2 linked regions of the Kitasatospora sp. NBC_00315 genome follow. The protein of the gene in region 2 binds, or shares a complex with, the protein of the main gene of each other region. Links are inferred from orthologs where the notes say so. Each region holds a gene or a part of one and is shown on either strand. Other genes may lie near its edges.

The links.
Region 1: the proteins of pcrA (region 2) and uvrB are in contact, whole or in part, in a crystal structure (PDB 7EGT), measured with the Thermus thermophilus proteins. The link is inferred for Kitasatospora sp. NBC_00315 from one-to-one orthologs. Residues at the interface, in WP_096412145.1 of Thermus thermophilus: His654, Arg656, Phe657, Gln666, Asp668, Glu669, Lys680, Arg681, Leu682, Ser683, Lys685, Tyr686, Ala687; in WP_096411307.1 of Thermus thermophilus: Glu23, Leu25, Arg26, Asp27, Gly28, Glu29, Arg30, Phe31, Arg55, Glu326, Asp327, Phe328, Glu379, Ser382, Gln383, His398, Gly400, Arg401.

The regions. Positions count from the first base shown.
Region 1 is NZ_CP108025.1:2,516,681-2,531,965, forward strand. What follows is about bases 12,026-15,000. They hold uvrB (excinuclease ABC subunit UvrB), read right to left. Parts: upstream 14,571-15,000; coding sequence 12,480-14,570; downstream 12,026-12,479. Other genes in these bases: OG823_RS10060 (TerD family protein), read right to left, coding at 12,026-12,217; zapE (cell division protein ZapE), read right to left, coding at 14,694-15,000. Outside these bases: DNA-binding protein WhiA, read right to left, coding at 1-72; uridine diphosphate-N-acetylglucosamine-binding protein YvcK, read right to left, coding at 63-1,130; RNase adapter RapZ, read right to left, coding at 1,201-2,112; excinuclease ABC subunit UvrC, read right to left, coding at 2,231-4,447; OG823_RS10035 (Rieske (2Fe-2S) protein), read right to left, coding at 4,544-5,017; excinuclease ABC subunit UvrA, read right to left, coding at 5,296-8,199; OG823_RS10045 (maleylpyruvate isomerase family mycothiol-dependent enzyme), read left to right, coding at 8,567-9,367; OG823_RS10050 (MBL fold metallo-hydrolase), read left to right, coding at 9,512-10,165; OG823_RS10055 (TerC family protein), read right to left, coding at 10,231-11,217; more of OG823_RS10060, read right to left, coding at 11,636-12,025; more of zapE, read right to left, coding at 15,001-15,285. UniProt on the Escherichia coli protein: The UvrABC repair system catalyzes the recognition and processing of DNA lesions. A damage recognition complex composed of 2 UvrA and 2 UvrB subunits scans DNA for abnormalities.
Region 2 is NZ_CP108025.1:5,017,034-5,032,558, forward strand. The notes cover bases 1-3,215. They hold pcrA (DNA helicase PcrA), read left to right. Parts: upstream 1-333; coding sequence 334-3,015; downstream 3,016-3,215. Other genes in these bases: OG823_RS20825 (LuxR C-terminal-related transcriptional regulator), read left to right, coding at 1-162; OG823_RS20835 (M23 family metallopeptidase), read right to left, coding at 3,141-3,215. Also shown: more of OG823_RS20835, read right to left, coding at 3,216-3,908; OG823_RS20840 (esterase/lipase family protein), read right to left, coding at 4,140-4,955; OG823_RS20845 (cobalamin B12-binding domain-containing protein), read left to right, coding at 5,245-5,652; OG823_RS20850 (DUF5691 domain-containing protein), read right to left, coding at 5,763-7,640; OG823_RS20855 (SWIM zinc finger family protein), read right to left, coding at 7,775-9,118; OG823_RS20860 (AAA family ATPase), read left to right, coding at 9,341-10,477; OG823_RS20865 (DUF5682 family protein), read left to right, coding at 10,518-12,905; OG823_RS20870 (VWA domain-containing protein), read left to right, coding at 13,055-14,269; sucC (ADP-forming succinate--CoA ligase subunit beta), read left to right, coding at 14,609-15,525. UniProt on the Escherichia coli protein: A helicase with DNA-dependent ATPase activity. Unwinds DNA duplexes with 3'-5' polarity. Translocates on single-stranded DNA with 3'-5' polarity. Initiates unwinding more efficiently from a nicked substrate than double-stranded DNA.

The sequences.
Region 1 (15,285 bases), 2.5 Mb from region 2 along the record:
CGCCTTGCGGCAGCAGGCCCGGGTGACGGGGAGCCGGCTGATTTCGTCCTTCACCGCTGCCGTCATCGCCATGGGCCGATCCTTCCATGTGTCCGGAAAATCCGGTCGTACGCCGCGGCCAGAAGCTCCCGGTCGTGTCGCGGCGTGCCGTCCGCCGCGGCGACCCGGTCGAGCACCAGGGCCGCGCCCATCCGCTCCGCCGCCTTCTCCAGCCCGGCCAGGTCGGCCACACCGAAAGCGCCGCCGGTGACCGCGCGCTCGTCCACCAGGATGGCATCCACCGCGAGGTCCGGGGCGTGGTCGGCGATCACCTCCAGGTGGCGCTGGGGTGTGAAGCCCTCGGTCTCGCCCGGCTGGGGGGCCAGGTTCAGGGTCAGCAGGCGCCGCGCCCGGGTCTCGACCAGGGCCTCGGCGAGCTCGGGGACCAGCAGGTGCGGGAGCACGCTGGTGAACCAGGAACCCGGGCCCAGCACCACCCAGTCCGCCTCCCGGACGGCCGTCACGGCCTCCGGGACGGCCGGCGGCGCGTCCGGCAGCAGCCGGATCGACTGCACCGTGCCGGGGGTGACCGCCACGTCGGCCTGTCCGCGCACGGCGGACAGCTCGGCCGGGCGGGCCGGGTCGTGACCGCGGACCACCGCCTCGATGTCCAGCGGTACGGCCGACATCGGCAGCACCCGGCCCTGCACGTTGAGCAGCCGGCCCACCCAGTCCAGGGCGGCCACCGGATCGCCCAGCTTCTCCCAGAGCGCGACGATCAGCAGGTTGCCCACCGCGTGCCCGCCGAGCTCGCCGGTGCCGCTGAACCTCTGCTGGATCACCTCGGACCAGGTACGGCCCCACTCGTCGTCCCCGCAGAGGGCCGCGAGCGCCTTGCGGAGGTCGCCCGGGGGCAGGACGCCCAGCTCGGTGCGGAGCCGGCCGCTGGAGCCGCCGTCGTCGGCCACCGTGACCACCGCCGTGAGGTGGGTGGTCAGCCGGCGCAGGGCCGACAGCGAGGCGGACAGGCCCTGGCCGCCGCCCAGCGCGGTGATCCTCGGGGCGTTGGCGCGGGGCTTTCCCGCCGCCGAGGATCTCACCGGGGCCGCCGATCGGTCGGCGGCCCTGCTCTGGGCCTGTCGCCAGGGCACTGATCCCGCCACACCCACCTCGTGTTCCTCTGCCTGCCGCCGCCGGCTGCCTGACGGCAGGGCGTCGCGGCTACTCCCGTCCCATGTCCCGGTGCACGAGCACCGTCTCGACGCCGTCCGCGATCAGACGCTTCGTCAACCGCTCGGACATGGCCACGCTGCGGTGCTTGCCACCGGTGCAGCCTACGGCAAGGGTCATGTACCGCTTGCCCTCGCGTCGGTACCCCTCGGTGACGATACGCAGGAGGTCCGCGTACCCGTCAAGGAATTCGTTCGCCCCGGGCTGCTGGAAGACGTAGCCCGCGACGTCCGGATCCGTGCCGGTACGGGCGCGCAGCTCCGGGACCCAGTGCGGGTTGGGCAGGAAGCGACAGTCCACCACGAGGTCGGCGTCCACCGGCAGGCCGTACTTGAAGCCGAAGGACATCACCGTCGCCCGCAGCTCCGGCTCGTCGTGGTCGGCGAACTGGGCGTCCAGCTTGGCCCGCAGCTGGTGGACGTTGAGGTTCGAGGTGTCGATCACCAGGTCGGCCTCGCCGCGCAGCTCGCGCAGCAGGTCGCGCTCCTGGGCGATGCCGTCGACGATCCGGCCCTCGGCCTGCAGCGGGTGCGGCCGGCGGACGCTCTCGAAGCGGCGGACCAGGGTGTCGTCCGAGGAATCCAGGAAGACCACGCTGAGGCGGACGCCGCGCTTCTCCAGCTCCTCCAGCGAGGTCAGCAGGTCGTCGAAGAACTTGCGGCCCCGGACGTCCACCACCACGCCGATCCGCGCGACGGCGCCCTGGGAGCGGGCGCCGAGGTCGACCATGGTGGGAATGAGGGCCGGCGGCAGGTTGTCCACGACGAACCAGCCCAGGTCCTCCAGGCACTTGGCCGCCGTCGAACGGCCGGCTCCGGACATGCCGGAGATGATCACCAGCTCCGGGATGGTCTCTCCCCCGGCCTGCGGTCGGGACGTACCCCCATCGTCTGACACGGTCACTTCGGTTCCCCGATCTCGGTGGTTCTGCTGAAGAGAACGCGTGCGGCGCCGCCGCGCTTCCCCAGGTCACCCTGGGGGGTTAACGCGGCCTGCGCGCATTGACGGGCGGCGCCGGCCGTCATGGCGTCTCGTGGGGCGTTGCGGTGGAGGGCACCGCAACGGACTGCACTGCGTCGGACGGCGCCGCATCGGACCGCACCGCATCGGACGGCGCCGCATCGGACCGCACCGCGCCGGACCGCACCGCGGCCGAGGGCGCTGCCGGCGCCGCCTCCGCCGCCGGCCGCACCGCCGCCGGCCGCTCCTCGGCGCCGTCATCAAGGATCTCTCCCGTGGCGGTGTTCACCGCGAATGTCGAGGGTGTACGGGAGGCCAACGCTGCCGCAACAGTCTCCGCGGTGCGCCGGCCGATGCCCGGGACCTCGCAGAGCTCGTCGACCGTGGCCGCCCGCAGCCGCTTCAGCGAGCCGAAGTGCTTGAGCAGTGCCTGGCGGCGAGTCTCGCCGAGGCCGGGTACCGAGTCCAGCTCCCCCGCGGTGAGTCGCTTGGAGCGCTTGTTGCGCTGGTAGGAGATGGCGAACCGGTGCGCCTCGTCCCGGACCCGCTGCAACAGGTAGAGGCCCTCGCTGCTGCGCGGCAGGACCACCGGGTCGTCCTCACCCGGCAGCCAGACCTCCTCCAGCCGCTTGGCCAGACCGCAGAGGGCGACGTCGTCGATCCCCAGCTCGTCCAGCGCCCGGCGGGCCGCGGCGACCTGCGGCTGCCCGCCGTCGACCACCAGCAGCTGCGGCGGGTAGGCGAACCGGCGGGGACGGCCGGTCTCCGGGTCGATCGGGCCGGACGGCAGCTCCTCCCCGGCCCGCCCGCCGGCGGGGTGCCCCGCCTCGGGCTGCTGCCCGGGATCGTCGGCCTCGGGAACGGCCCACTCCCCCGTCTCCTCGCGCTCGCGCAGGTAGCGGCGGAAGCGGCGGCTGATCACCTCGTGCATCGAGCGGACGTCGTCCTGCCCCTCGAAGCCCTTGATCTGGAACCGGCGGTACTCGCTCTTACGGGCCAGGCCGTCCTCGAACACCACCATCGAGGCGACCACGTCCTCGCCCTGGAGGTGCGAGATGTCGAAGCACTCGATGCGCAGCGGCACCGAGTCCAGCTGCAGCGCCTCGGCGATCTCCTGCAGGGCCCGGCTGCGGGTGGTGAGGTCGGAGGCGCGCTTGGTCTTGTGCAGGGCCAGCGACTGCTGGGCGTTGCGGGCCACCGTGGCCATCAGGTCCTTCTTGTCGCCGCGCTGGGGCACCCGGAGATCGACCTGCGCTCCCCGGAGCACGCTCAGCCACTCCCGGACGGGCACCACCGGCTCCGGCAGGACGGGGACCAGCACCTCGCGCGGGACGCTCTCCGCGCCGCCGCCGTAGAGCTGCTGGAGGGCGTGCTCGACCAGCGCCGCGGTGTCCACGTCCTCGACCTTGTCGGTCACCCAGCCGCGCTGGCCGCGCACCCGGCCGCCGCGGACGTGGAAGATCTGGACCGCGGCCTCCAGCTCGTCCTCGGCCAGGGCCAGCAGGTCCGCGTCGGTGCCGTCGGCCAGGACGACGGCGTTCTTCTCCATCGCCCGCTTGAGCGCCCCGATGTCGTCGCGCAGCCGGGCGGCCCGCTCGTACTCCAGGTCGGCGGCCGCCTCGCGCATCTGGTCCTCCAGACGGCGCAGGTGGTTGCCGGTGCGGCCGGCCATGAAGTCGCAGAACTCCTCGGCCAGCTCGGCGTGTTCGGCCTGCGAGACCTTGCCGACACAGGGCGCGGCGCACTTGCCGATGTACCCGAGCAGGCAGGGCCGGCCGACCTGCGCGGCGCGTTTGAAGACGCCGTTGGAGCACGTCCTGACGGGGAAGACCCGCAGCAGCAGGTCGACCGTCTCACGGATCGCCCAGGCGTGCCCGTACGGCCCGAAGTAGCGCACGCCCTTCTTGTGCGCCCCGCGCATCACCTGGACCCGCGGGAACTCCTCGTCGAGGGTGACGGCGAGCTCCGGATAGCTCTTGTCGTCGCGGTACTTGACGTTGAAGCGCGGGTCGTACTCCTTGATCCAGGAGTACTCCAGCTGCAGCGCCTCGACCTCGGTGCCGACCACCGTCCACTCCACCGAGGCGGCGGTGGTGACCATCGTCGCGGTGCGCGGGTGCAGGCCGGCGATGTCCTGGAAGTACGAGGAGAGCCGCGGGCGCAGGCTCTTGGCCTTGCCGACGTAGATGACCCGCCCGTGGGCGTCGCGGAACCGGTAGACGCCCGGCGAGGTCGGAATCGCCCCCGGAGCGGGGCGGTAGGTGGACGGGTCAGCCATGGGTCCACCGTACCGAGTCCGACCGACACTCCGGGGGCCGGACCGGCGGAACCGGGGCGCCGGGGAGGCCCCCCGGCACGCCGGCCGGGACGCGGATCAGGACGGCGTCACCTTGAGGGTGCCGCCGTCGACCGCCACCTGGTACGAGGGCAGCGGGGTGGGCGCCGGACCGTCCTGGACCGAACCGTCGGCGATGCTGAACCGGCTGCCGTGGCAGGGGCACTGGATCTGGCTGTCCTTGATCTGGTCGACGACGCAGCCGGCGTGGGTGCACTTGGCGCTGAACGCCTTGTACTGACCCGCCGTCGGCTGGGTGACGACGATCTTCTTCTCGCGGTAGACCTTGCCGCCGCCGACCGGCACGTCGGCGGCCGGGCCGACCTCGACCGGGCCGGCCGCGGCGTCCGAACCGGAGCCGGAGCCCGAACCCGAGCCGGATCCCGAGCCGGACGGCGAGGCGGAGGAGGCGCAGCCGGACACGGCGACGGTCGCGCCGCCGGCGAGGACGGCGGCGGCTCCGCAGAGCAGGGTGCGGCGGGTGGTGGCAGGGCTCGTCGGGGCCTCGGACATCGGTGGCTGCTCCTGCTCGGGTGGTCGGGTGCTCGGGTGGTGCGACAGGTGGCGCGGTGCTGCGGTCGTGGTGCGCCGTCCGTACGGTGTCGTGCAGTGCCCCTGCGGCGCGCGTGGTTCCGTCGTGCCGTGGTGCCTCTGCCGGACGCTTCGGCGCGATGCGGTGCCGCGAGGCGCGTGCCGCACCGTGCCGGGACGGCCCCGGGGACCGCCCTGGCAGTCTAAGGGCCGTGCCGCCCGCCCCGGGTGGGCCGGGGGCGGACGACACGGGGTCTTGGTTACTTCTTGGCCGCGGCGCGCTTGCGGGGCGTCTTCGCGGATGCGGCCGGGGCCGCGTCGCTGACATCGAGAAGGATGTCGCGCAGGAACTTGCCGGTGTGGCTGGCGGGGACGGCGGCGATCTCCTCCGGCGTGCCCTCGGCGACCACCGAGCCGCCGCCGGAACCACCCTCGGGGCCCATGTCCACCACCCAGTCGGCGGTCTTGATCACGTCGAGGTTGTGCTCGATCACGACCACCGTGTTGCCCTTCTCCACCAGGCCGTCGAGCACCTTGATCAGCTTGCTGATGTCCTCGAAGTGCAGGCCGGTGGTCGGCTCGTCGAGCACGTAGACCGTCCTGCCGGTGGAACGCTTCTGCAGCTCCGAGGCGAGCTTGACGCGCTGCGCCTCGCCGCCGGAGAGCGTCGGCGCGGACTGGCCGAGCCGGACGTAGCCGAGTCCGACGTCGTTGAGGGTGCGCAGGTGCCGGGCGATCGCCGGGACGGCCTCGAAGAAGTCCAGGCCCTCCTCGATCGGCATGTCCAGAATGTCGGCGACGGACTTGCCCTTGTAGTGGACCTCCAGCGTCTCCCGGTTGTACCGGGCCCCGTGGCAGACCTCGCAGGGGACGTAGACGTCCGGCAGGAAGTTCATCTCGATCTTGATGGTGCCGTCGCCCGAGCAGTTCTCGCAGCGGCCGCCCTTGACGTTGAAGGAGAAGCGGCCCGGCAGGTAGCCGCGCACCTTCGCCTCCTGGGTCTCCGCGAACAGCCGCCGGACGTGGTCGAACACGCCGGTGTAGGTGGCCGGGTTGGAGCGCGGGGTACGGCCGATCGGCGACTGGTCGACGTGCACCACCTTGTCGACCAGGTCGGTGCCGGTGATCCGGGTGTGCCGGCCGGGCACGCTGCGCGCACCGTTGAGCTCCCGGGCGAGGTGGGTGTAGAGGATGTCGTTGACCAGGGTGGACTTGCCCGAGCCCGAGACCCCCGTGATCGCCGTGAACGTCCCGAGCGGGAAGGCGACGGTGACGTCCTTGAGGTTGTGCTCCCGCGCCCCGTGCACCACCAGCTGGCGCTTCTTGTCACGCGGCCGGCGGGCCGCCGGGATCGGGATGAACCGCTTGCCGGAGAGGTACTGGCCGGTCAGCGACTCCTTGTTGGCCAGCAGCTGCTTGAGCGAGCCGGAGTGCACCACCTTGCCGCCGTGCTCGCCGGCCCCCGGGCCGATGTCGACCACCCAGTCGGCCATCTTGATGGTGTCCTCGTCGTGCTCCACCACGATCAGGGTGTTGCCGATGTCCCGCAGGCGCACGAGGGTCTCGATCAGGCGGTGGTTGTCGCGCTGGTGCAGGCCGATCGAGGGTTCGTCCAGCACGTAGAGCACGCCGACCAGGCCGGAGCCGATCTGGGTGGCGAGGCGGATGCGCTGGGCCTCGCCACCGGAGAGGGTGCCGGCCGCGCGGTTGAGGGAGAGGTAGTCCAGGCCGACGTCGACCAGGAAACGCAGCCGCTCGTTGACCTCCTTCAGCACCCGCTCGGCGATCTGCTTGTCGCGGGCGTCGAGCTTCATCGCCCCGAGGAAGTCGGAGCAGTCGCTGATCGACATCGCCGAGACGTCCGCGATGGACCTGTCCTGCACGGTGACGGCGAGCACCACCGGCTTCAGCCGGGTGCCCTCACAGGTCGGGCAGGGCACCTCGCGCATGTAGCCCTCGAAGCGCTCGCGGCTGCTGTCGCTCTCCGCCTCGGTGTGCCGGCGCTGGATGAACGGCACCGCGCCCTCGAACCCCGTGGTGTAGGAGCGGTCGCGGCCGTAGCGGTTGCGGTAGCGGACCTCGACCTGGTGCTTGTGGCCGTAGAGCAGCGCCTTCCTCGCCCGGGCGGGCAGCCCGGCCCAGGGGATGTCGGTGCGGAACCCCAGCTCGCCGGAGAGCGCGTCGATCAGGCGCTGGAAGTACTCCTTGGTGTGGCCGCCGGACCAGGGGTGGATGGCGCCCTCGTCGAGCGACTTCTCCTCGTCCGGGATGACCAGCTCCGGGTCGACCTCCATCCGGTTGCCCAGGCCGGAGCAGTCGGGGCAGGCGCCGAACGGCGAGTTGAAGGAGAACGAGCGGGGCTCCAGCTCCTCGAACGACACGTCGTCGTAGGGGCAGTAGAGGTGCTCGGAGAACATCCGCTCGCGCTCCGGATCGTCCTCGGGGAGGTCGACGAAGTCGAGCACGACCATGCCGCCGGCCAGCTTGAGGGCCGTCTCCACCGAATCCGTCAGACGGCGCTTGGCGCTCTCCTTGACGGTGAGGCGGTCGATGACCACCTCGATGGTGTGCTTCTCCTGCTTCTTGAGCTTGGGCGGCTCGGCCAGCTGGACCGTCTCGCCGTCCACCCGGGCCCGGGCGTACCCCTTCGACTGGAGGTCGGCGAAGAGATCGACGAACTCGCCCTTGCGCTCGCGGACCACCGGGCTGAGCACCTGGAAGCGGGTGCCCTCCTTGAGTTCCAGCACGCGGTCGACGATGGCCTGCGGGGACTGCTTGGCGATCGGACGCGAGCAGTGCGGGCAGTGCGGCTTGCCGATCCGGGCGAACAGCAGGCGGAGGTAGTCGTACACCTCCGTGATGGTGCCGACGGTGGAACGCGGGTTGCGGTTGGTGGACTTCTGGTCGATCGAGACGGCCGGGGAGAGCCCCTCGATGAAGTCGACGTCGGGCTTGTCCATCTGCCCGAGGAACTGCCGGGCGTACGAGGAGAGCGACTCGACGTAGCGTCGCTGGCCCTCCGCGAAGATCGTGTCGAACGCCAGCGAGGACTTGCCCGAGCCGGAGAGGCCGGTGAAGACGATCAGCGAGTCGCGCGGGAGGTCGAGGGAGACGTTCTTGAGGTTGTGCTCGCGAGCACCGCGGACGATGAGGCGGTCGGCCACTGCTTCTGGCGCCTTTCTCCGGTGGGCTTCTCACTCAGGACTGTCGCTGAGGACTCTCACCCAGATGCCAACGAGCGAGAGGGGCCCGTTCTTCCAGTGTTCCAGTCTTGCAGCTTGGGACGGCCAGCCTACTAGCTCAGGCGTTCGATTATCGAGCCTGTCCAGTGGAGATCACCCGAACGGGTGACGGGGCCGCCGCCGGCCCGCTCGCCGGTCGGCCGGAATCCCCCTGGTCCGCGCCGACATGGCCGGTCTGCCCGCCTCACCCACCGCATCGGCGATAGCGTCATCAACGTCAACGAGCGGCGGGCCTCACGGGCACGCCGCGAACCCGTCCCACGGGCACATTTCGTCGAGAGGGCGCACCATGACCGACATCGGGACCGGAACCAGCACGCCCGCCACGACCGCTCCGAGCGCCGCCGCCACCGCGGCGGCCCGCCTGCTGCTGGTCGCCGACAGCACCGCCCAACTGCTGCGCACGGTGGCGGAGCTCAAGCCGACGGCCGTCGGCGAGCCCTCGGCCCTGCCCGGCTGGACCAGGGGCCACGTCCTGGCGCACCTCGCCCGCAACGCCGACTCGCTGGTCAACCTGCTCGACAGCGCCCGCACCGGCCGGGACATCCCGCAGTACCCCACCGCCGAGAGCCGCGACCAGGACATCGAGTCCGGGGCGCCCCGCCCGCTCGACGTCCAGCTCGCCGACCTGCACGAGGCCTCCGAGCGCTTCGCCGCCGCGGCGACGCTCCTCCACGAGGCGGCCTGGGACGCCGAGGTCCGGCACCGCACCGGGAACGCGTTCAGCGCCTGCGACGTCCCCTGGAAGCGGCTGATGGAGGTCGAGTACCACCACGTCGACCTGGACGCCGGCCACACCCCCGCGCACTGGCCCGAGGAGTTCGCGGTGGCCGAGTTCCGGCGTCTGGCGGCGCGGCTCGACGGCGCGGCCGAGCTGCCCGCCGCACTGCTGATCGCCGACGACAGCGCCGACCGCGCCCGGATCGGCGCGCCCGCCGACACCCCGGCACTGACCGTCGAGGGCCCGATCCGCGCGCTCACCGCCTGGCTCTCCGGCCGCTCGGACGGCGACGGCCTGCAGGTGCACCGGGACGGCGTCCAGCTCGCCGACGCCCGCACCGCGCTGCCGCCGCTTCCCGCACTGGGCTGACCGCGCGAGGATGAACACGTGCCGGTCCGCGGCGGCCCCCGCCGGCCGTCCCGGACCGCGCCCGACCGTCGCACCACCCGTACCCGCACACACCGCGGGCCCGCCACGCAGCGGTGCCCCCAGAACACAACGAGGAGCGGCCCGATGACGTACCACGGAGCGGTGAAGGTCGGCGGCCCGCCGGACGTGCGCGAGCTGGCCCACCTGATCATCACCAAGGTGGCCGTCGGCCCGTACGACAACAACGCGTACCTGCTGCGCTGCCGGGCCACCGACGAGCAACTGCTGATCGACGCGGCGGCGGACGCGCCGGTGCTGCTGGAGAGCGTCGGCGAGCGGCTGGCCACCGTGGTCACCACCCACCGTCACCACGACCACTGGGGCGCACTGGCCGAGGTGGTGGCCGCCACCGGCGCCCGCACCGCGGCCGGCCGGATCGACGCCGAGGCGCTGGACGTACCGACCGACCTGCTGCTGGACGACGGCGACACCCTGCGGGTGGGCCGGGTCGAGCTGACCGTCCGCCACCTGGTCGGTCACACGCCCGGCGCCGTCGTGCTGGTCTACGACGACCCGCAGGGCCACCCGCACGTCTTCACCGGGGACTGCCTGTTCCCCGGCGGGGTCGGCAACACCCGGGGCGACAAGGCGGCCTTCGACAGCCTCTTCCGGGACGTCAACGAGAAGATCTTCGACGTGCTGCCGGACGAGGCGTGGGTCTACCCGGGGCACGGGGCGGACACCACCCTGGGCACCGAGCGCCCGCAGCTGGACGAGTGGCGCGAGCGCGGCTGGTAGCCGCCGCGACGCGCGAAGCGGCCCCGGGAACCGGTACCGCCGGTTCCCGGGGCCGCTGCCACGAACTAGGCGTCGATCTTGTCCTGCTCGTCCTGCGGCTGCTCCGCCGCCTGCTTCCCGGAGGCGATCAGGCTGGTCACCGTGGTGACGGCCAGCACCACCACGATGAAGCCCAGCGAGAACGGGATCCCGATCTCCGGCACGTGCACGCCGCTCTCGTGCAGTGCGTGCAGCACCAGCTTCACGCCGATGAAGCCGAGGATCACCGACAGGCCGTAGCTGAGGTGGACCAGCTTCTTCAGCAGCCCGCCGATCAGGAAGTACAGCTGGCGAAGGCCCATCAGGGCGAAGGCGTTCGCGGTGAAGACGATGTACGGGTCCTGGGTGAGGCCGAAGATCGCGGGGATGGAGTCCAGTGCGAACAGGACGTCCGTGGTGCCGATCGCCAGCATGACGATCAGCATCGGCGTCATCAGCCGGCGGCCGTTCTCCCGGATGAAGAGCTTGGTGCCGTGGTAGGTGTCGGTCGAGGGGAAGCGCCGCTCGATGGACTTGAGCAGGCGGTTCTCTTCGAACTCCTCCTCTTCCTCCTCGGCCCGGGCGTCCTTGATCAGCTTCCAGGCCGTCCAGACCAGGAACGCGCCGAAGATGTAGAACACCCACGAGAACTGCGTGACCAGGGCCGCGCCGCCGGCGATGAACACCGCCCGCAGGACGAGCGCGATGATCACACCGAACATCAGGACGCGCTGCTGGTAGATCCGGGGCACCGCGAACTTGCCCATGATCAGGATGAACACGAAGAGGTTGTCGACGCTGAGCGACTTCTCGGTGATGTAGCCGGCGAAGAACTCGCCGGCGGGCCGGGAGCCGGAGTGCCACCAGAGGAAGCCGCCGAAGACCAGGGCCAGCGCGACCCAGACGACCGTCCAGGCGCCGGCCTCCTTGATCGAGACCTCGTGCGGTTTGCGGCCCCCGATGAAGAAATCGGCCACGACCAGGGCGACCAACACCCCGACGGTGCCGATCCACAGGGAAAGGGATACGTCCACTTGCTGCTCCTCCGGCAGGTAGGCGAGACAGTCATCGTCACTGCCGGAGGTCTCTTCCGCCCGTGCGCCCCGCGGTGCCGGGCACTCGGACCAGTGCCCCGGGACGCCGCCGAAGGGCGTCCGTGATGACGGGAACACTGCGGGGGAATACTCCCCTCCGCTGCCGTCAACACTAACAGGAAGCCCAAGAAAAGGTAAAGAAGGTAAAGAACCGCCCCGGGTGAAGCAGCTCCGCCGCCTCGACGCGACCGGTCGACGGCCGGGGCCGCCGGGCCGAACGCGGACGGCCGGGCGCCGGCCTCCGGGCGCCCGGCCTCAGAGGTCGGGAGCGGGCTTCAGGAGTCGGTCCTCACCGGTCCGGGCCCGGGGATCGGGCCCAGGTCGGAGGCCCGGGCCAGGGGCCCAGGTCCGGACCGGGTCAGAGGAACGGGTCGATGGCCGGCAGCATGTCCTGGAACGTCCGGGCCCGGGCCGGTGCGCCGATCGCCTGCATCCCCCAGCCGCCGGACTCCTCCCGGAAGACCTTCGCCATGATCTGGCCGGTGTGCGGGCCGCCGCCCGCCAGCTCGTACCGCGCCAGCTCCTGGCCGGTGCTCTCGTCCACCAGGCGGCAGTGCGCGTGCCGCACCTCGGCGAAGGTCTGCCCGGTGTAGGAGCTGACCGTGAACACCACCTGGGTGATGTGCGGCGGCACGTGCGCGAGGTCGACCAGGATCGACTCGTCGTCGCCCCCGGCGCCGGCGCCGCCCACCAGGTTGTCCCCGGTGTGCCGCACCGAGCCGTCGTTGCTCTCCAGGTGCTGGAAGAAGACCACGTCCGAGGGGGTCTTCTCGGCGTACAGCAGCGCCGACGCGTCCAGGTCGATCTGACGGGTGCGGCTGCCGAACAGGCCGCGCTTCGGGGCGGCCTGCCAGCCCAGCCCCATCCGGACGACGGTCAGGGACTCGCCCGAACTCTTCTGCAGGCTGACCTGCTGTCCCTTGGCCAGGTTCACCGACACGGTGCTGTCCTCTCTCCCAGGCCGCGCGGGTCGGTTCCCCGCGCCGGCTCAACGGCGGAACACCCCGTTGCCGTCCCCCGGCTGAGGCCCCCTGATGCCGCCCGCCCCGACGCCGCCGACCCGTTGGCCGACGACGGCACGCGGCCGACATCCGCAGGCCAGCCTATGGCCTGCGGGCGGCGGCATCACGCAGGACGTACCCGATTGAGCCGGAGCCGGGACGCCGCCGCGCCCGACCCGGGCCGCTTCGTCCCGACCGGCCTCATGCCATGCCCGCCTCGCGCATCTGGCGGAGCTCCTTCTTGAGCTCCTTCACCTCGTCGCGGATCCGGGCGGCGACCTCGAACTGGAGATCCGTGGCGGCGGCGTGCATCCGCTCGGTCAGCTGCTGGATCAGGTCGGCGAGCTCGGTGGCCGGGAGGTTCTTGGCGGGCTTGCGGTCGGCCCCCAGGGCGGGCACCGGCGCCTTGCCCTTGCCGCTGCCGCGGTAGCCGGTGGAGAGCAGTTCCTCGGTGTCGATCTCCTCGCGGCTGAGGGTGTCGAGGATGTCACCGATCTTCTTCCGCAGCGGCTGCGGGTCGATGCCGTGCTTGGCGTTGTAGGCCTGCTGGACCTCGCGGCGGCGGTTGGTCTCGTCGATGGCCTTCTCCATCGCCGCGGTGATCCGGTCCGCGTACATGTGCACCTGGCCGGAGACGTTGCGGGCGGCGCGGCCGATGGTCTGGATCAGCGAGGTGCCGGAGCGCAGGAAGCCCTCCTTGTCCGCGTCCAGGATCGCGACCAGCGACACCTCGGGCAGGTCGAGGCCCTCCCGGAGCAGGTTGATGCCCACCAGCACGTCGTACTCGCCGGCCCGGAGCTCGCGCAGCAGCTCGACCCGGCGCAGCGTGTCGATGTCGCTGTGCAGGTACCTGACGCGGATGTCGAGGCCGAGCATGTAGTCGGTGAGGTCCTCGGACATCTTCTTGGTCAGCGTGGTGACCAGCACCCGCTCGTTGCGCTCGACCCGCTTGCGCACCTCGTGCACCAGGTCGTCGATCTGGCCCTCGGTGGGCTTGACCACGATCTCGGGGTCGATCAGGCCGGTCGGGCGGATGATCTGCTCCACCACGCCGTCGCCGCGCGACAGCTCGTACTTGCCGGGGGTGGCGGAGAGGTAGACCGTCTGTCCGGTGCGCTCCAGGAACTCCTCCCACTTCAGTGGGCGGTTGTCCATCGCCGAGGGCAGCCGGAACCCGTGCTCGACCAGGGTGCGCTTGCGGGAGGCGTCGCCCTCGTACATCGCGCCGATCTGCGGCACGGTGACGTGCGACTCGTCGATGACCAGGAGGAAGTCCTCCGGGAAGTAGTCGAGCAGGGTGTTGGGGGCCGTGCCCGGCGCGCGGCCGTCGAAGTGCATCGAGTAGTTCTCGACGCCGGAGCAGGTGCCGATCTGGCGGAGCATCTCGATGTCGTAGGTGGTGCGCATCCGCAGCCGCTGGGCCTCCAGCAGCTTGCCCTGCTTCTCCATCCGGGCGAGCGTCTCCTCCAGCTCCTTCTCGATGCCGTTGACCGCCCGCTCCATCCGCTCCGGGCCGGCGACGTAGTGCGAGGCGGGGAAGACGTGCACGGCGTCGTCCTGGCTGATGATCTCGCCGGTGAGCGGGTGCAGCGTGTAGAGCGCCTCGATCTCGTCCCCGAACATCTCGATCCGGAGAGCCAGCTCCTCGTACACCGGGAAGATCTCGATGGTGTCGCCGCGGACCCGGAAGGTGCCCCGGGTGAAGGCGAGGTCGTTGCGGGAGTACTGGATGTCGACGAAGCGCCGCAGCAGGACGTCCCGGTCGATCTCCTCGCCGACCTTGAGCTGGACCATCCGGTCCACGTACTCCTGCGGCGTGCCGAGGCCGTAGATGCAGGAGACGGAGGCGACCACGATCACGTCACGGCGGGTGAGCAGGGAGTTGGTCGCGGAGTGGCGCAGCCGCTCGACCTCCTCGTTGATCGAGGAGTCCTTCTCGATGTAGGTGTCCGTCTGCGGGACGTACGCCTCGGGCTGGTAGTAGTCGTAGTACGAGACGAAGTACTCGACGGCGTTGTTCGGCAGCAGCTCGCGGAACTCGTTCGCCAGCTGGGCGGCCAGCGTCTTGTTGGGGGCCATCACCAGGGTGGGCCGCTGGAGCTTCTCGATCATCCACGCGGTGGTCGCCGACTTGCCGGTACCGGTGGCGCCGAGGAGGACGACGTCCTGCTCACCCGCGCGGATGCGGCGCTCCAGATCGGCGATCGCCGCCGGCTGGTCGCCGTTGGGCTGGTAGGGGCTGACGACCTCGAAGGGCGCCGTGGTCCGCTCAATGCTCGTGATGGGTCGCACCAGACCACCGTACGACCCGGCACCGACAATTCGACCCGGAGCGCCGATCCCGCGCCCGGCCCCGCGCCCCCGCCCGCGCCCCTGCCCGCGCCCCTGTCAGCGGGGCGGCCCGGGGCGGTGCCGTCAGACCGTCCCCCGCGTGATCCTCTCGCTGTCGCGGGCCAGGGCCACCAGCCGGGAGACCGCCCGCAGGTACTTCTTGCGGTAGCCGCCGCGCAGCATCTCCGCGGAGAAGACCTGGTCGAAGGGGATGCCGGAGGCCGTGATCGGCAGTTCGCGGTCGTACATCCGGTCGGCGAGGACGACCAGGCGCAGCGCGGTGGACTGGTCCTCGACGGGCTGGACCCCGCGCAGGAAGACGGCGTGGACGTCGTCCAGCAGGGCGCCGTAGCGGCTGGGGTGGACGACCGCGAGGTGGTTCAGCAGGGCGTCGAAGCCGTCCAGCGAGGCGCCCGGGGTCCGCCCGGCGGCGGCCTCCACGGCCTCGTCGGTGTACGGCGGCGGGGCCTCGGGCAGGCCGCGGTGGCGGTAGTCCTGGCCGTCGATCCGCAGGGGCCGGAAGTGCCCGGCCAGGCCCTGGATCTCGCGCAGGAAGTCGGCGGCGGCGAACCGGCCCTCGCCCAGCTTGTCGGGCAGCGTGTTGGAGGTGGCGGCGAGCTTGACCCCGTTGTCGACCAGCCGCCCGAGCAGGGTGGAGACCAGGACGGTGTCGCCG
Region 2 (15,525 bases):
CTGCGGCTGATCGCACGCGGCTACGCGTACAAGGAGATCGCCAAGCAGCTCTTCATCTCGGTGAAGACGGTGGAGAGCCACGTCTCGGCGGTGCTGCGCAAGCTCCAGCTGAGCAACCGTCACGAACTGACCCGCTGGGCGACGGCCCGCCGGCTGGTCTGACGCCGCCGGGGGCGCCGGCGTACCGGGGCGGTGGTGCACCGGTGCTCCCCGGGCGGGGTGCGCGGAGCGGCCGGCCGCCGCCGTCCTCGGGCCGGCCCGAGGACGGCCGCAACGGCGGCGGCGGCCGGTCCGGCGGGTGGTGTCGGTGCCGGGTCATAGACTCGGAGTGCCATGAGTAGCCTCTTTGACGACCTCCCGCTCCCCGGCTTCGAACTGCCCGCCGCCCGCAAGCCCGCCGCCGGCCCGAAGCGCCCCGCCGCCGCCACCGCGCCCGTCGACGGGCCCCACGACGTGCCGTACGACGTGCCGTACGACCGGGCACCCCACGACGAGGAGCCCCCGCCCCACGAGGAGGACGCCTCGTACGCCGCCTACGAGGAGGACATCCCGGCGGACCTCTTCCGGACCGACCACGCGGCGCAGGCCGAGCGGGACGCCTGGCACCGCAACGGCGCCGCCCGGACGGTGGTCGACCCGGTGCAGCTGCTGGAGGGCATGAACGACCCGCAGCGCGAGGCCGTCCTGCACGCCGGTTCACCGCTGCTGATCGTGGCCGGCGCCGGATCCGGCAAGACCCGGGTACTGACCCACCGGATCGCGTACCTGCTCGGCGCGCGGCACGTGCAGCCCGGCGAGATCCTGGCGATCACCTTCACCAACAAGGCCGCCGGCGAGATGCGCGAGCGCGTCGAGCAGCTGGTCGGCCCGCGGGCCCGGGCGATGTGGGTCTCCACCTTCCACAGCGCGTGCGTGCGGATCCTGCGCCGGGAGAGCAAGCTGCTCGGCTTCACGTCCAGCTTCTCGATCTACGACTCGGCGGACTCCCAGCGGCTGATGGCCCTGGTCTGCCGGGATCTGGACCTCGACCCGAAGCAGTACCCGCCGAAGTCCTTCACCTCGAAGATCAGCAACCTCAAGAACGAGCTGATCGACGAGGAGACGTACGCCGACCAGGCGGCCAACCCGATGGAGAAGAAGCTGGCCGAGGCGTACGCGCTCTACCAGCGGCGCCTGCGCGAGGCCAACGCGCTGGACTTCGACGACATCATCATGACGACGGTCAACCTGCTGCAGGCCTTCCCGGCCGTCGCCGAGCACTACCGCCGCCGGTTCCGGCACATCCTGGTGGACGAGTACCAGGACACCAACCACGCCCAGTACATGCTGGTCCGCGAGCTGAGCGGCGGCACCGCGACGGCCGCGCCCCGGCGCACCGTGGACGGGGACCTGGTGAACCCGGCCGCGGCCGGGCTCGCCGAGGTGCCGCCCGCCGAGCTGTGCGTGGTCGGTGACGCGGACCAGTCGATCTACGCCTTCCGCGGCGCCACGATCCGCAACATCCTCCAGTTCGAGGAGGACTACCCGAACGCCACCACCATCCTGCTGGAGCAGAACTACCGCTCCACCCAGACCATCCTGAGCGCCGCCAACGCGGTCATCGAGCGGAACACCAGCCGCCGCGAGAAGAAGCTCTGGACGGCCGGCGAGGACGGCGAGAAGGTCGTCGGCTACGTCGCGGACGACGAGCACGGCGAGGCCCAGTTCATCGCCGACGAGATCGACCGGCTCACCGACGCGGGCGACGCCCGCCCCGGGGACGTGGCGATCTTCTACCGGACGAACGCCCAGTCCCGCGTGTTCGAGGAGGTGTTCATCCGGGTCGGCCTGCCCTACAAGGTCGTCGGCGGTGTGCGCTTCTACGAGCGCAAGGAGGTCCGGGACGTCCTCGCCTACCTGCGGGTGCTCTCCAACCCCGAGGACACCGTGCCGCTGCGCCGGATCCTCAACGTCCCCAAGCGGGGCATCGGCGACCGTGCCGAGGCGATGATCGACGCGCTCGCCTCCCGCGAGCGGATCAGCTTCGCGCAGGCGCTGGTCCGGGTCGACGAGGCGTACGGGCTGGCCGCGCGCTCCGCCAACGCGGTGAAGAAGTTCAACACCCTGTTGGCCGGGCTGCGCCAGGTGGTCGAGTCGGGCGCCGGCCCGGCCGCCGTGCTGGAGGCGGTGCTGGAGGAGACCGGCTACCTCGCCGAGCTGCAGTCCTCCACGGATCCGCAGGACGAGACCCGGGTGGAGAACCTCCAGGAGCTCGCCTCGGTGGCCCTGGAGTACGAGCAGGACCCGGGCGAGCGGCCGGAGGCGGAGGAGGGGGACGCCACCCCGCCGCTCGGCTCGCTGGCCGACTTCCTGGAGCGGGTCGCGCTGGTCGCCGACTCCGACCAGATCCCGGAGGACGACGACGGCGCGGGCGTCATCACGATGATGACCCTGCACACCGCCAAGGGCCTGGAGTTCCCGGTGGTCTTCCTGACCGGCATGGAGGACGGGATCTTCCCGCACATGCGGGCGCTCAACCAGGTCAAGGAGCTGGAGGAGGAGCGCCGGCTCGCCTACGTCGGCCTCACCCGGGCCCGGCAGCGGCTCTACCTGACCAGGTCGGTGCTGCGCAGCGCCTGGGGCCAGCCCTCGTACAACCCGGCCTCGCGGTTCCTGGAGGAGATCCCGGAGCCGCTGGTGGACTGGAAGCGCAAGGGCGCGGCCTCCGCGCCGCCCCCGCGCAGCTCGTACAGCGGCTCGGGCTTCAGCCCGAGCAGCGGCGGCTCGCGCGGCTCCTCGCGCGGCGGCGCCACGGCCGCCCCGCCCAAGGCGGGCTGGGGCCAGTCGGCGCGCCGGGTGGTCGAGCGCGAGGTGGTGGGGCTGGCGGTCGGCGACCGGGTGACCCACGACTCCTTCGGGCTCGGCACGGTGGTGGCGACCAGCGGCGTCGGCGACAAGGCGCAGGCCACGGTGGACTTCGGCGCGGCCGGGCGCAAGCAGCTGCTGCTGCGCTACGCGCCGGTGGAGAAGCTCTGACCCTCGGGGCGGGCGGCCCGCGTCGGCGTCGGCCGGGGCCTCGGCCGACGCCTCGGTAGGGGCCTCGGCCGGGGGTTCGGCGGGGCTCCGAGCGGTGGGGCCGGTTCGGGGGTTCGGCGGGGGTCTCAGCGCGGGTCGAGGCCCTGGCCGAGCAGCCAGGGCAGCGGGTCGACCGGGGCGCCGCCGCCCGGGCGGACCTCGAAGTGCAGGTGCGGGCCGGTGCTGTTGCCGCTGCTGCCGGAGTAGGCGATCACGTCCCCCGCCTTCACCTGGCCCTTGCGGACCCGGTAGGTGCGCAGATGGCAGTACCAGGTCTCGATGCCGTCCGGCGAGGTCACGATCGCCATGTAGCCGTACGCCGAGTTCCACTGCGTGCGGACGGTGCCGTCGGTGGCGGCCATCACGGGGGTGCCGCCCTGGACGGGGAAGTCGATCCCGGTGTGCCGGGCCGTCCAGTGGGTGCCGGCCTCGCCGAAGGTGGCGCTCAGGCCGTGCTCGGCGACCGGCAGCACCACCGCCGGGCGGGCGGGGGTGGGCGCCGGCGCCGGTGCGGCGGCGGGTCCGGGAGAGGACTGCTGGGTCGGGAGCGCGGTCCGGGCGTCACCGCGGGAGGCGTGGGCGGCGTCGCTCGCGCCGTCCGGGCCGGGCGACCTGCCGTCGGTGGGCAGGAGCGCCTCGGGGGCCGGCGCTGCGGACACCCGGCGGGCGGCGTCGCCGTGCACCGTCACGGCGGCCGCGCCGACCACTCCCAGCGCGGCCAGGGAGGGCAGCGCGACGCCCAGCAGCGCCGAGCGGGTGGCCGCCCCGGCGGCGCCGCGGCGCTCGGCACGCGACTGTGCGCGGGCGGCCAGCCGTAGCTCCGCACGGGTGGGGCGGGCTGCTGCGTCGGCCATCCGGGCGCCGCCTCCTCGGGGTTCTCGGGGGAGGGAGAAATCAGCCGAGACTGTAGCCGTTCGGTCGGAGAGCGGACAAAAGGGCGGGCTGTCAAGAGGCCGGACGGTCGTTCGGTGGCCGCGGGGCCGATGGCCCGGGCAACCCGGGTGCGCGCTCGTCCGGACGGCCGAGAACGGCTCGGGGCGGTGGCCGCGGAGCGCCGATGGCCCACCGCAGGCCCCGGCGGTGCTTCAGGCGGCCCGGTCCCCCGGCGGGGCGGCGTCCCGGCCGGTCGCCAGGATCCGGCGTACCGCCTCCACCACCCGCCGGTCCACCGGCAGGCCCGCGTGGCCGACGCCCGGTACCCGGATGTTCTCGGCGCGGAGGTCCGGGTGGCGCAGCCGGGCGTTGCGGGCGGGCAGCACCACCTCGTCCAGCTCGCCCCAGAAGGCGGTGAACCGGGCCCGGCAGTGCGGGGCGGGCCGGTCCAGCTCGGTGAGCAGGTCGCTACCGGGGCGCAGCTGCCGGGTGACCGGGAAGGGACTCGGGAGGTGGGCGGCGAGCGTGCCCTCGTGCGGTGCGGCCAGCGTGATCACCAGCGGCACGTGGGCGTCCCCGCCGAGCCGCTGCACGTAGTACCGGGCGATCAGACCGCCCAGGCTGTGCCCGACCAGGGTGACCGGCGCGCCCGAGTGGGCCCGCCCGGCCCACTCGACGTGCCGGCCGAGCAGCACGGCGGCGGTCCGGACGTCGCTGGTCAGCGGAGAGTGGTTGAGGGCGTGCAGATGGGTGCGGCCGTCCCGGTGCAGGGCGCGGAGCATGGGGTGGAAGACGGCGCGGTTGTCGGCGAAGCCGTGCAGGAACAGCACCGGGCCCGCGGTCGGCCCGTCGGGCCCGGGCGGACAGGACCGGCCGGTGGCCGGACGTGGCTCGTCGGTCAGGCCGCTGGGGTATCTGGCCAGGTGGCCGGCGAGCGCGGCGGCCTCGGCGCCGGCGCCGCGGGCGACGGCCGCGGCGCGCCGGAAGGGTTCGGATCGGAAGGGCACGGACCGGATGGGCAGAGACATGCGGCGGCTCCCCGGGGTGGTGGCGGGGGCTGGGCGGTGACGCCCGGTCGGGCGGCACGGATCGGCCCGTCGGTCCGGAGCGCGGTCCGGTGCGCCGACCGGTGGCCCGGTGGCGGCGGGACCGCGAAGGACGACGGGGTCCTGTGATTTTCCCCTCGTGGGGAAGGGCGAAACGACCAACCGACCCCGGTGGCGCTACCCTCCCCTCAGACTAGTTATCGATGGTTAACATCGCCCGGACCGGACACAATCCGGTGGGGTGGCGTCCGACCTCGTCCAGGAGGCAGTGATGGGTGTGTCAGGGCCGATCCGCGTGGTGGTCGCCAAGCCGGGGCTGGATGGTCACGACCGTGGCGCCAAGGTGATCGCGCGCGCGCTGCGCGACGCCGGCATGGAGGTCATCTACACGGGACTGCACCAGACGCCCGAGCAGGTGGTGGACACCGCGATCCAGGAGGACGCGGACGGCATCGGCCTGTCGATCCTCTCCGGGGCGCACATGACGCTCTGCGCCCGGGTGCTGGAGCTGCTCAGGGAGCGGGACGCCGCGGACATCAAGGTCTTCTGCGGCGGGATCATCCCGGAGGCGGACATCATCGAACTCAAGGCACTTGGTGTCGCGGACATCTTCACGCCGGGCACGCCCACCCGGGACGTGGTGGCCTGGGTGGAGGCGAATCTGCGCGCCGCGGTCTGACGGCCGCCGCCGGGGCGGCCGGACAGGTCGGGCGACCGGCCGGGTGACCGGGCGACCGGCCCGTCGGCCGGCCGCCGCCGGGTTCACCCCGGCCCGGGCGGCCCGCACCGTCAGGCGTCCGGCGTGGCCGCTCCCTCGGGTGAGCGCCCCTCCGGTGCCTCGTCCCGCGGTGTCCGCACCGCCGGTGCCTCCTGCGCCGGTGCCTCCTGCCGCGCCGGTGCTTCCGGGCCCGGTCCGGCGCCGTCCGGGCCGGCCTGTGTCAGTTCGGCCAGCATCGCGGCGCGGAAGCGAAGCGTCCCGGCGAGCCGGGCGAAGGTCTCCGCCCAGGCCGAGTCGGGCGCGGCGTCCGCCGCCAGCGCCTCGACGGCCGGCGCGGTCTCCGGGGCGAGGGCCCGTTCGGTCATACCGAGTACTCCACTGTGGCTCCACGGGTACGCCCCGGAGCCGGCCGCCCGCTCCAGCGCCGCCACCACGGCGGTGGACAGCGGGGGCGTCCAGGGTGTGGCGCAGGCCCCCAGGAGCTGGAACGCCTCGCCCAGTCCGTACGCCCGGATGAACGCCGCCGTCCAGGCCGCCCGCTCCGGTGCGGGCAGCACGGACAGCAGCTTGGCGGGCGCGCCCGCCGTCGGGACGGCCCGGGCGCCCGGGCCCGGCCGGGGCGCGGGCCCCAGCAGCGCCCGGGCCCAGTCGGCGTCGTGCTGCCGCACGGCGGCCCGGGCCCAGGCCTCGCGCAGGTCGTCGGCCCAACTGCTGTCACCGGCTCCGCCGTCGCCGGCGGCGTTCGCGGCGTCGCCGACCGGGAGGGCGAGCAGCCCGCCCGGCGTGAGCCCCGTGGCATCCGTCCAGGTGCGCAGCGGGGTGGCCGCGACGAGTTCGCCGAACCACCAGGCCCGCTGACCGCGACCGGTCGGCGAGGCGAGCGGTATGCCGTCCCGTTGCATCGCGGCGTCGCACTCGGTCGGCGGGGAGACCGACAGTCGCCCGCCGCTGCCGCAGAGGCGCACGGCGGCCCGGGCGCGCTCGGCCATCCGGGCGGCCAGGGCGGAGCCGGGGAGGCTGGAGAGCAGTTCGGCGGCCGTCGCCCGGACGTTCCGGCTGCGGTCCCCGAGAGCGGCCTCCAGGAACGGTTCGTCCGCCGGGGAGAGGCCGTCCTGGAGGGCGTCCAGAAAGAGCAGGCGGTCCTCCGCGCGCTCGGTCGGCCACGTGCCGCGGAGCAGGGCGAGGCCCGAGGCCGGGGCGCTGCGGCGCAGCATGGTCAGGTACGTGACGCGCTCGGCGAACAGCCCCTCGTGCCAGATCCGGTCGGCGGGGGAGCCGGCGGCGTTCGCGGCTTCGGCTTCGGCTTCGGCAGAGCCTGCCCCGGCGGGGAGCGCTGCGCCGCCGGGCGGTGTGTCGGTGAGCGGTGAGCCGCCCGTGCGGGGCGACAGGGGGGTGCCGGTCGTGGTGCGCAGCACGAAGCGCCAGTCGGGGTTCTGCTCGGCCAGCCAGCGCCCGAGCGGGCCGGTCAGGGCCACCACGTCGCCGCGCAGCTCGCTGCGGGCCCGGGCACCGTCCAGCAGCGCCGGGACCAGCTCGGCGGGCGGGCGGTAGCCGCGGGCCCGGGCCGTGGCGAGCCACTGCGGGAGCAGCTCGGTGAGGTTGGCGAGGGTGCCGCCGGCGCCGCCCGAACGGCTGCTCAGCAGGATCGCGAGCCGGCGCCCGGCGGCGGCGGGCAGCTCGGGGCGCGGATCGGCTCCGGCGGCGGGGCGCGGCGGGGCGGGCTCCGGGAGGGCCACGGCACCGGCCCTGCGGCGGACGGCTGCGAGCGCGGCCAGTTCGAGCAGCGCGGTGGCCGGGTCGGCGCGGTCGACCGTCGCGGCGGCGGCCAGCAGCGCGGGCGGGCCGGCCGGTGCCGGGAGCGGGCGGCGGTCGGTGCCCAGCAGGGCGGCGGTCTGGAGATCCTCCCAGGGGTCGGCCGGGGGAGTGGGCGTGCTACGGGTGGCCGTCACGTGCGGGCTCCTGCGGGTGTGGTCGGTCGCGGTGTCCGAAGCTCTTCTCGGGTGCGGGTGCGGGTGCGGGTGCGGGTGCGGGTGCGGGTGCGAGTCGGGCTGCGGGCTGCGGGCTGCGGGCCCGGGCGGCCCGGCTAGCCGGTGAGGCCGGTCGGGCGGCCCTGCTCGTCCCAGACGGTGACCGGCGTGAAGCCGCGATGGCCGCACTCGCCGAAGAGCGTGACCGGACGGCCGCCCGAGACGGCGGCCAGCCGCCAGAGCGCCGTCTCGGGGGTGGTGGCACGGCGGGCCGGCAGGGCGTGCCGTCCGTCCGTCAGGTGCCAGCCGTCGACGTCGTGGACGGGGACGACGCCGCTCAGCACGGTGGGCCAGGATTCGAGCCAGGGGTCGTCCGCGACCGCCGAGCCGTACTCGGCCATCGCCTCGCCCGGGGTGAGTCCGGCCGGCGCCCCGGGGACGCCGGCCGGCTCCGGGGCGCCGTAGCGGGCGCCGAGGGCGGCGCGCAGCGGGCGGGCGCCCGGGTGGAAGGCGAGTTCGGCCTCCAGCAGGTGGCCGGTGGGCAGCGCGAGCTCCGGGGCCCGCCCCGGGCGGCCGAAGGCGAGCAGCAGGGCCGCGCGGCCGGTCTTGGCGCCGCGCAGCCAGATCCGGCGGGTGGTCAGCCGCTCGTCCCCGCCGCCCTCCGGCGCGGCCGTGCGTGTGCCGAGCACCTGCCAGCGGTCGCGTACGGTCGGACCGCTCAGCAGGTCGGCGGTGTCGGTGGTGAAGCCGACCCGGGCCCGGACGGTGGCGCCGAGCGGCGCGGGGAGGTCGTCGACCCGGCCGTAGGCGGTGGCGAGCAGGTTCAACAGGGCGTACTCCTCCAGTAGGTCCGACTGCGGGGCCCGGCTCAGTTCGCGGACCCCGGTGGCGAGGCCCGGCGCCTGGGCGTCGACCATCCGGGCGGCGACCTCCTCCCAGGGATCGGGCGTGCTGCTCGCGTCCGCCAGGCCGTGCCTGATCCGGTCGGTGAGGCGCAGCCGAAGCTCCTGCGCGCCGGCCGCGACCCGGGCGGCCCGCTTCTCGGCCCGGCGGCGCGCCGCGGCCGGATCGGCGGCCGCCGACTGCGCCTTGGCGGCCCGTTGCCCGGCGGCCTGCTCCGCGCGCTCCTGCCGCTCCGTCAGCCAGGCGGCCGCCCACTCGGCGGGCTCGGTGGCGGCCGGCACCGCCTCCGGGCTGCCGCTCCAGAGCAGCAGCAGGCCGAGGGCGTGCTTGCAGGGGAACTTGCGGCTCGGGCAGCTGCACCTGTAGGCGGGCGTCGCCAGCTCGACGACCGTCCGGTACGGCGTGCTCCCGCTGCCCCGGCACTCCCCCCAGAGCGCGCCGCCGCCCGTGCCCGTCCCCGACCAGGGCGCGGGTGCGGACAGCTTTCCGGCGGCCTTGCGCGAGGGGGCGTCAGGCGCCAGGGACAGGACGTGTTCGGTGCTCCAGCGTTCCTCCATGCCCACGACGCTAGGGGGAGGGACTGACAACCCGCGCCGTCGAACTGATCGCGGGTCAGGGGCCGGGTCCGGTTGTCAGTGCCGGGGTGCATGGTTGTTCGAGCAGGCCGGACGGGGCCCTCCCGCCGGTCGGACGACATCTGCGCCGATGCTCCCATCGATCACCCCACGCCCAGGACCCCTGCCACAGGTGTGTCCGGCGGCCGACCAGAAGGAGCCCTCATGACGACAGCGACGACCGCGGCGACGGCGGCGACCACGGCCACCGCCGAGGTGCTGCGGGAGCACGCGGAGGACGCGTTCGCCGCCGAGCTGGCCGCGCTCGCCGCGCAGGACGACCGCCCGCGCCCGGAGCGCTGGCGGCTCTCGCCCTGGGCCGTGGCCACCTACCTGCTGGGCGGCGAGCTGCCCGACGGCACCGTGATCACGCCCAAGTACGTCGGCCCGCGCCGGATCGTCGAGGTCGCCGTCACCACGCTCGCCACCGACCGCGCGCTGCTGCTGCTCGGTGTGCCGGGGACGGCCAAGACCTGGGTCTCCGAGCACCTGGCCGCCGCCGTCAGCGGCGATTCCACCCTGCTCGTCCAGGGCACCGCCGGTACGCCCGAGGAGGCCGTCCGGTACGGCTGGAACTACGCCCAGCTGCTCGCCCACGGCCCCAGCCGGGACGCCCTGGTGCCCTCGCCGGTGATGCGGGCGATGGCGGACGGCAAGATCGCCCGGGTCGAGGAGCTGACCCGGATCCCGGCGGACGTCCAGGACGGCCTGATCACCATCCTCTCGGAGAAGACCCTGCCGGTGCCGGAGCTCGGCGGCGAGACGCAGGCCGTTCGGGGCTTCAACCTGATCGCCACCGCCAACGACCGCGACCGGGGGGTGAACGAGCTCTCCAGCGCGCTGCGCAGGCGGTTCAACACCGTCGTCCTGCCGCTGCCCGCGTCGCTGGAGGAGGAGGTCGACATCGTCACCCGCCGGGTCGGCCAGCTCGGCCGCTCGCTGGATCTGCCCGAGCTGCCGGGCGGCGCCGAGGAGATCCGCCGGGTCGTCACCGTCTTCCGCGAGCTGCGGGACGGGATCACCACCGACGGCCGGACGAAGGTCAAGACGCCGAGCAGCACCCTCTCCACCGCCGAGGCGATCTCGGTGGTGACCAACGGCCTGGCGCTGGCCGCGCACTTCGGGGACGGCGTGCTCCGGGCCGGCGACGTCACCACCGGCGTCCTCGGCGCGGTGCTGCGGGATCCGGTCGCCGACCGGGTGGTCTGGCGCGAGTACCTGGAGAGCGTGGTCCGCGAGCGCGACGGCTGGAAGGACTTCTACCGCGCCGCCCGGGAGAGCGCCGGCGAACCCGGCCGCTGAGACCGACCGGACCGACCGATTTCGAGGAGCGGAGGGCGCGATGAGCGCAGAGGTGACACTGCTCGGCGTACGCCACCACGGCCCGGGCTCGGCCCGGGCGGTGGGCGCCGCGCTGGAGCGACTGCGGCCGGACGTGGTGCTGATCGAGGGGCCGCCGGAGGCCGATCCGATCGTCGGGCTGGCCGGTGACAAGGAGATGGTGCCGCCGGTCGCCCTGCTCGCACACGCCGTCGACGACCCCGCCAGGGCCGCGTTCTGGCCCTTCGCGGCCTTCTCCCCGGAGTGGGTCGCGATCCGGTACGGGCTCGACGCCGAGGTGCCCGTCCGGTTCATCGACCTGCCGGCCGCGTACACCCTGGCGGCCGACCGGCCCGACCCGGACGGGGGAGTGCCGGGGGGCACTTCTCCGTCCGACGGGGCCGAGGCGCAGGGGGCGGCCGCCGCGGTGGCGCTGGACCCGATCGGCGCGCTCGCCGAGGCCGCCGGCCACGACGACGCCGAACGCTGGTGGGAGGACGTCGTCGAGCACCGGGCCCCCGGCGCGGACGCGCCGGCGCCGTTCGAGGCGCTGGCCGAGGCGATGGGGGCACTGCGCGAGGGCGGCGCGGGCGCCGGCCGGCGGGACGACCTGCGCGAGGCGTACATGCGCGGGCAGATCCGCGCCGCCCGCCGGGCCGGACACCGGCGGATCGCGGTGGTCTGCGGCGCCTGGCACGTCCCGGCGCTGGCGCAGATGCCGACCGTCGCCCACGACCGGGCGCTGCTCGCCACCCTGCCGAAGAAGGTCCGCACCGAGATCACCTGGGTGCCCTGGACGCATCGCAGGCTCTCCCAGCACACCGGCTACGGCGCCGGCATCGCCTCGCCCGGCTGGTACCACCACCTGTTCGCCGCCGAGGGCGATCCGCTGGCCCGGTGGATGACGAGGGCCGCCGGGCTGCTCCGCGAGGAGGACCACCCGGTCTCGTCCGCGCACGTCATCGAGGCCGTCCGGCTGGCGCGCACGCTGGCCGTGATGCGCGGCCGGCCGCTGGCCGGGCTGACCGAGACGCTCGACGCCGTCCGGTCGGTGATGTGCGACGGCTCGGACGTCCCGTTGGCCCTGGTGCACGACCGGCTGGTGATCGGCGACGCGCTCGGCGAGGTGCCCGAGGCGGCGCCGGCCGTTCCGCTCCAGCGCGATCTGGCCCGCCTCCAGCGCTCGTTGCGGCTCACACCCGATCCGCAGGACCGCGAGAGGGACCTCGACCTGCGCAAGGAGAACGACGTCGCCCGCTCCCGGCTGCTGCACCGGCTGCGGCTGCTGGGTATCGACTGGGGCACCCCGAGCCGGTCCGCCGTCAACTCCACCGGCACCTTCCGGGAGAGCTGGCGGCTGCGGTGGGAGCCGGAGTTCGCCGTCCGGGTGGTCGAGGCGGCCCAGTGGGGCACCACGGTCGAGGCCGCGGCGACCGGCCGGGCCGTCGAGCGTGCGGCCCGGGCCGTCGAGCTGGGCGAGCTGACCGCGCTGGTCGAGCAGTGCCTGCTCGCGGGCCTGCGGGACGCGCTGCCCGCCGTGATGCGGGTGCTCGCCGACCGGGCCGCCCTGGACACCGACGTCGCCCAACTGGCCGGGTCGCTGCCCGCGTTGGTGCGAGCCCTGCGGTACGGGGACGTGCGCGGCACCGACAGCGCCGCACTGGAGGGGGTGGCGCGAGGCCTCGCCGAGCGGATCTGCGTCGGCCTGCCACCCGCCTGCACCGGGCTGGACACCGAGGGCGCGGCCGCGATGCGCCGGAGCGTCGACGAGGTGCACGCCGTGATCGGCCTGCTGGAGGACGCGCCCGGCGAGGACGGCTCCGACGCCCTCGCCGACCGCTGGGCCGCCACCCTGCGGTCGCTCGCCCTCCGCGAGCCGTCCGGCGGGCCGGCCACCGGTGTGCCGGGCCTGCTGCGCGGCCGGGCCGTCCGACTGCTGCTGGACGACGGCCGGATGGACGCGGCCGAGACCGCCCGCAGGATGGGACTCGTCCTGTCGACGGCCAACGCCCCGGCGGACGCGGCGGGTTGGGTCGAGGGCCTGCTGTCCGGCGGCGGCGCGCTGCTGCTGCACGACCCGCTACTGCTCGGCCTGCTCGACGGATGGCTGGCGGGGGTGTCCGACGAGGCCTTCACCGACGTGCTGCCGCTGCTGCGGCGCACGTTCTCGGGCCTGGAGGCGGGGGTGCGCCGGACGGTCGGCGAACGCGTCGCGGCCGGTCCGCTCGGCGCTCCGGCGCCGGCGCCGACCGGTCCGGCCACCGCCCTGGACCAGGACCGGGCGGACGCCGCGCTGCCGGCCGTGGCGCTGCTGCTGGGGCTGCCGGGGACGGCGCCGGCGCACCGCCCCTACCGCGTCGTCGGCCCGCTCCGCCACATCCCCCGCCAGGCCGACCGCCGCGGCGCCTGACGCCCCGGCCGTCTCCGTCCCGACCCCGCCACGTCCGGCCGCAGGTCCCCGCCGGCCGTCACCCGATCCGCGTCACCCGCCGCCCGATCCGCGTCACCGGCCACCCGATCCGCGTCACCGGCCACCCGACAGCACCGAAGGAGCGCCCGATGTCCGTCGCACCGCAGGCCGACACCACCAGCAGCACCGGCGGCGATCCCGGGTCCGACCCCGAGCGGCTGCGCCGCTGGCGCCTGGCGCTCGGCGGCGAGGCCGACGGGACGGGCTGCCGGCTCTCCGGCCGCGACGCCGCGATGGACGGCGCCCTCGCCGCCCTCTACCGGGGCGAGGCGGCCGGGGGCGGCAGGCCCGCCGGCCGCAGCGCCGGACTCGGCGGCTCGGCGCCGCAGGTGTCCAGGTGGCTGGGGGACATCCGCGAGTACTTCCCGACCTCCGTGGTCCAGTTGATGCAGCAGGACGCGATCTCCCGGCTGGGGCTGCAGCGCCTGCTGCTGGAGCCCGAGATGCTGGCGGCCGTCGAGCCCGACGTCCACCTGGTCGGCACGCTGCTCTCGCTGAAGCACGCGCTGCCGGAGACCACCAGGGAGAGCGCCCGGGCGGTGGTCGGCAAGGTCGTCGCGGCCCTGGAGCGCCGGCTCGCCGACCGCACCCGGGCCACTCTCGGCGGTGCGCTGGACCGCAGCGCCAAGGTCAACCGTCCGCGCCACCACGACATCGACTGGGACCGCACCATCCGGGCCAACCTCAAGAACCACCTGCCGGAGGGCGGGCCCGGCGGGCGGGGCACGATCGTGCCCGAGCGTCTGATCGGCTACGCCCGGGCCCAGCGGGCGGTGAAGAAGGACGTCATCCTCTGCATCGACCAGTCGGGTTCGATGGCCGCCTCGGTCGTCCACTCGGCGGTCTTCGGCGCCGTACTCGCCTCGATGAGGAGTCTCGACACCCGCCTGGTGGTGTTCGACACCTCGGTGGTGGACCTCACCGAGCAGCTGAGCGATCCGGTGGACGTCCTGTTCGCGACCCGGCTCGGCGGCGGGACGGACATCAACCGGGCCCTGGCGTACTGCCAGTCGAGGATCACCCGGCCGTCGGAGACGATCGTCGTGCTGATCAGCGACCTCTACGAGGGCGGCATCCGCAACGAGATGCTCAAGCGGGTGGCGGCGATGAAGGCGGCCGGCGTCCAGTTCATCGCGCTGCTCGCGCTCTCGGACGAGGGCGCCCCGGCCTACGACCACGCGCACGCCGCCGCGCTGGCGGCGCTCGGCGCCCCGGCCTTCGCCTGCACCCCGGACGCCTTCCCGGAGATCATGGCGGCCGCGATCGAGAAGCGCCCGCTGCCCGTCCCCGACCGGAACTCCTGACGCCCCGAGCCGAAAATTCACCCGTACGGGTGAACGCGGACTCGGCTCACCGTCGCTGCTCCGGGCCGGTGAGCAGGCGGCCCGCCACACCGACGCAAGGCCGTTGTGACGGTTCTCACCAAAGCCGGGACGGTCCGCGGCGAAACACGCCCGTCGTACGGGGATAACCTGCCAGACGGACGTGACGCGCGTGATTGGTTGACGTGTGCGCCCGTGGCTGTGTGGGCCGCAAGGCCGTATCCCTGCGTACCTGCACCGCCTCGACGACCCGCAGCGAAGATCCTGCCGTGGCACGCTCGTAGAGACACAATCCGCGACCACGAACAAGGACGAACACACGTGGACCTGTTCGAGTACCAGGCGAGGGACCTCTTCGCCAAGCACGGTGTACCCGTGCTTGACGGGGATGTCATCGAGACCCCCGAAGCAGCTCGCGCCATCGCCGAGCGCTTCGGCGGACGCGCAGTCGTCAAGGCTCAGGTGAAGGTCGGTGGCCGTGGCAAGGCCGGCGGCGTCAAGCTCGCCGCCGACCCGGCCGACGCGGTCGCCAAGGCCGAGGCGATCCTCGGTATGGACATCAAGGGCCACACCGTTCACAAGGTGATGCTGGCCCAGACCGCGGACATCAAGGACGAGTACTACGTCTCGTTCCTGCTGGACCGCACCAACCGCACCTTCCTGGCGATGGCCAGCGTCGAGGGCGGCGTGGAGATCGAGGTCGTCGCCGAGGAGAACCCGGACGCACTGGCCAAGATCCCGGTCGACGCCAACGAGGGCTGCACCCCGGAGAAGGCCGCCGAGATCGTCGCGGCCGCGAAGTTCCCGGCCGAGATCGCCGACCAGGTGGCCGACGTCCTGCAGAAGCTGTGGAAGGTGTTCATCGCCGAGGACGCGCTCCTCGTCGAGGTGAACCCGCTGATCAAGTCCGGCGAGGGCAAGATCATCGCGCTCGACGGCAAGGTCTCTCTGGACGAGAACGCGGAGTTCCGCCAGCCCGACCACGCGGCCCTCGAGGACAAGGCCGCCGCGAACCCGCTCGAGGCGGCGGCGAAGGCCAAGGGCCTGAACTACGTCAAGCTCGAGGGCGAGGTCGGCATCATCGGCAACGGCGCGGGTCTCGTCATGAGCACCCTGGACGTCGTCGCCTACGCCGGTGAGAACCACGGCGGCGTCAAGCCGGCCAACTTCCTCGACATCGGCGGCGGCGCGTCCGCCGAGGTGATGGCGAACGGCCTGGAGATCATCCTGGGCGACCC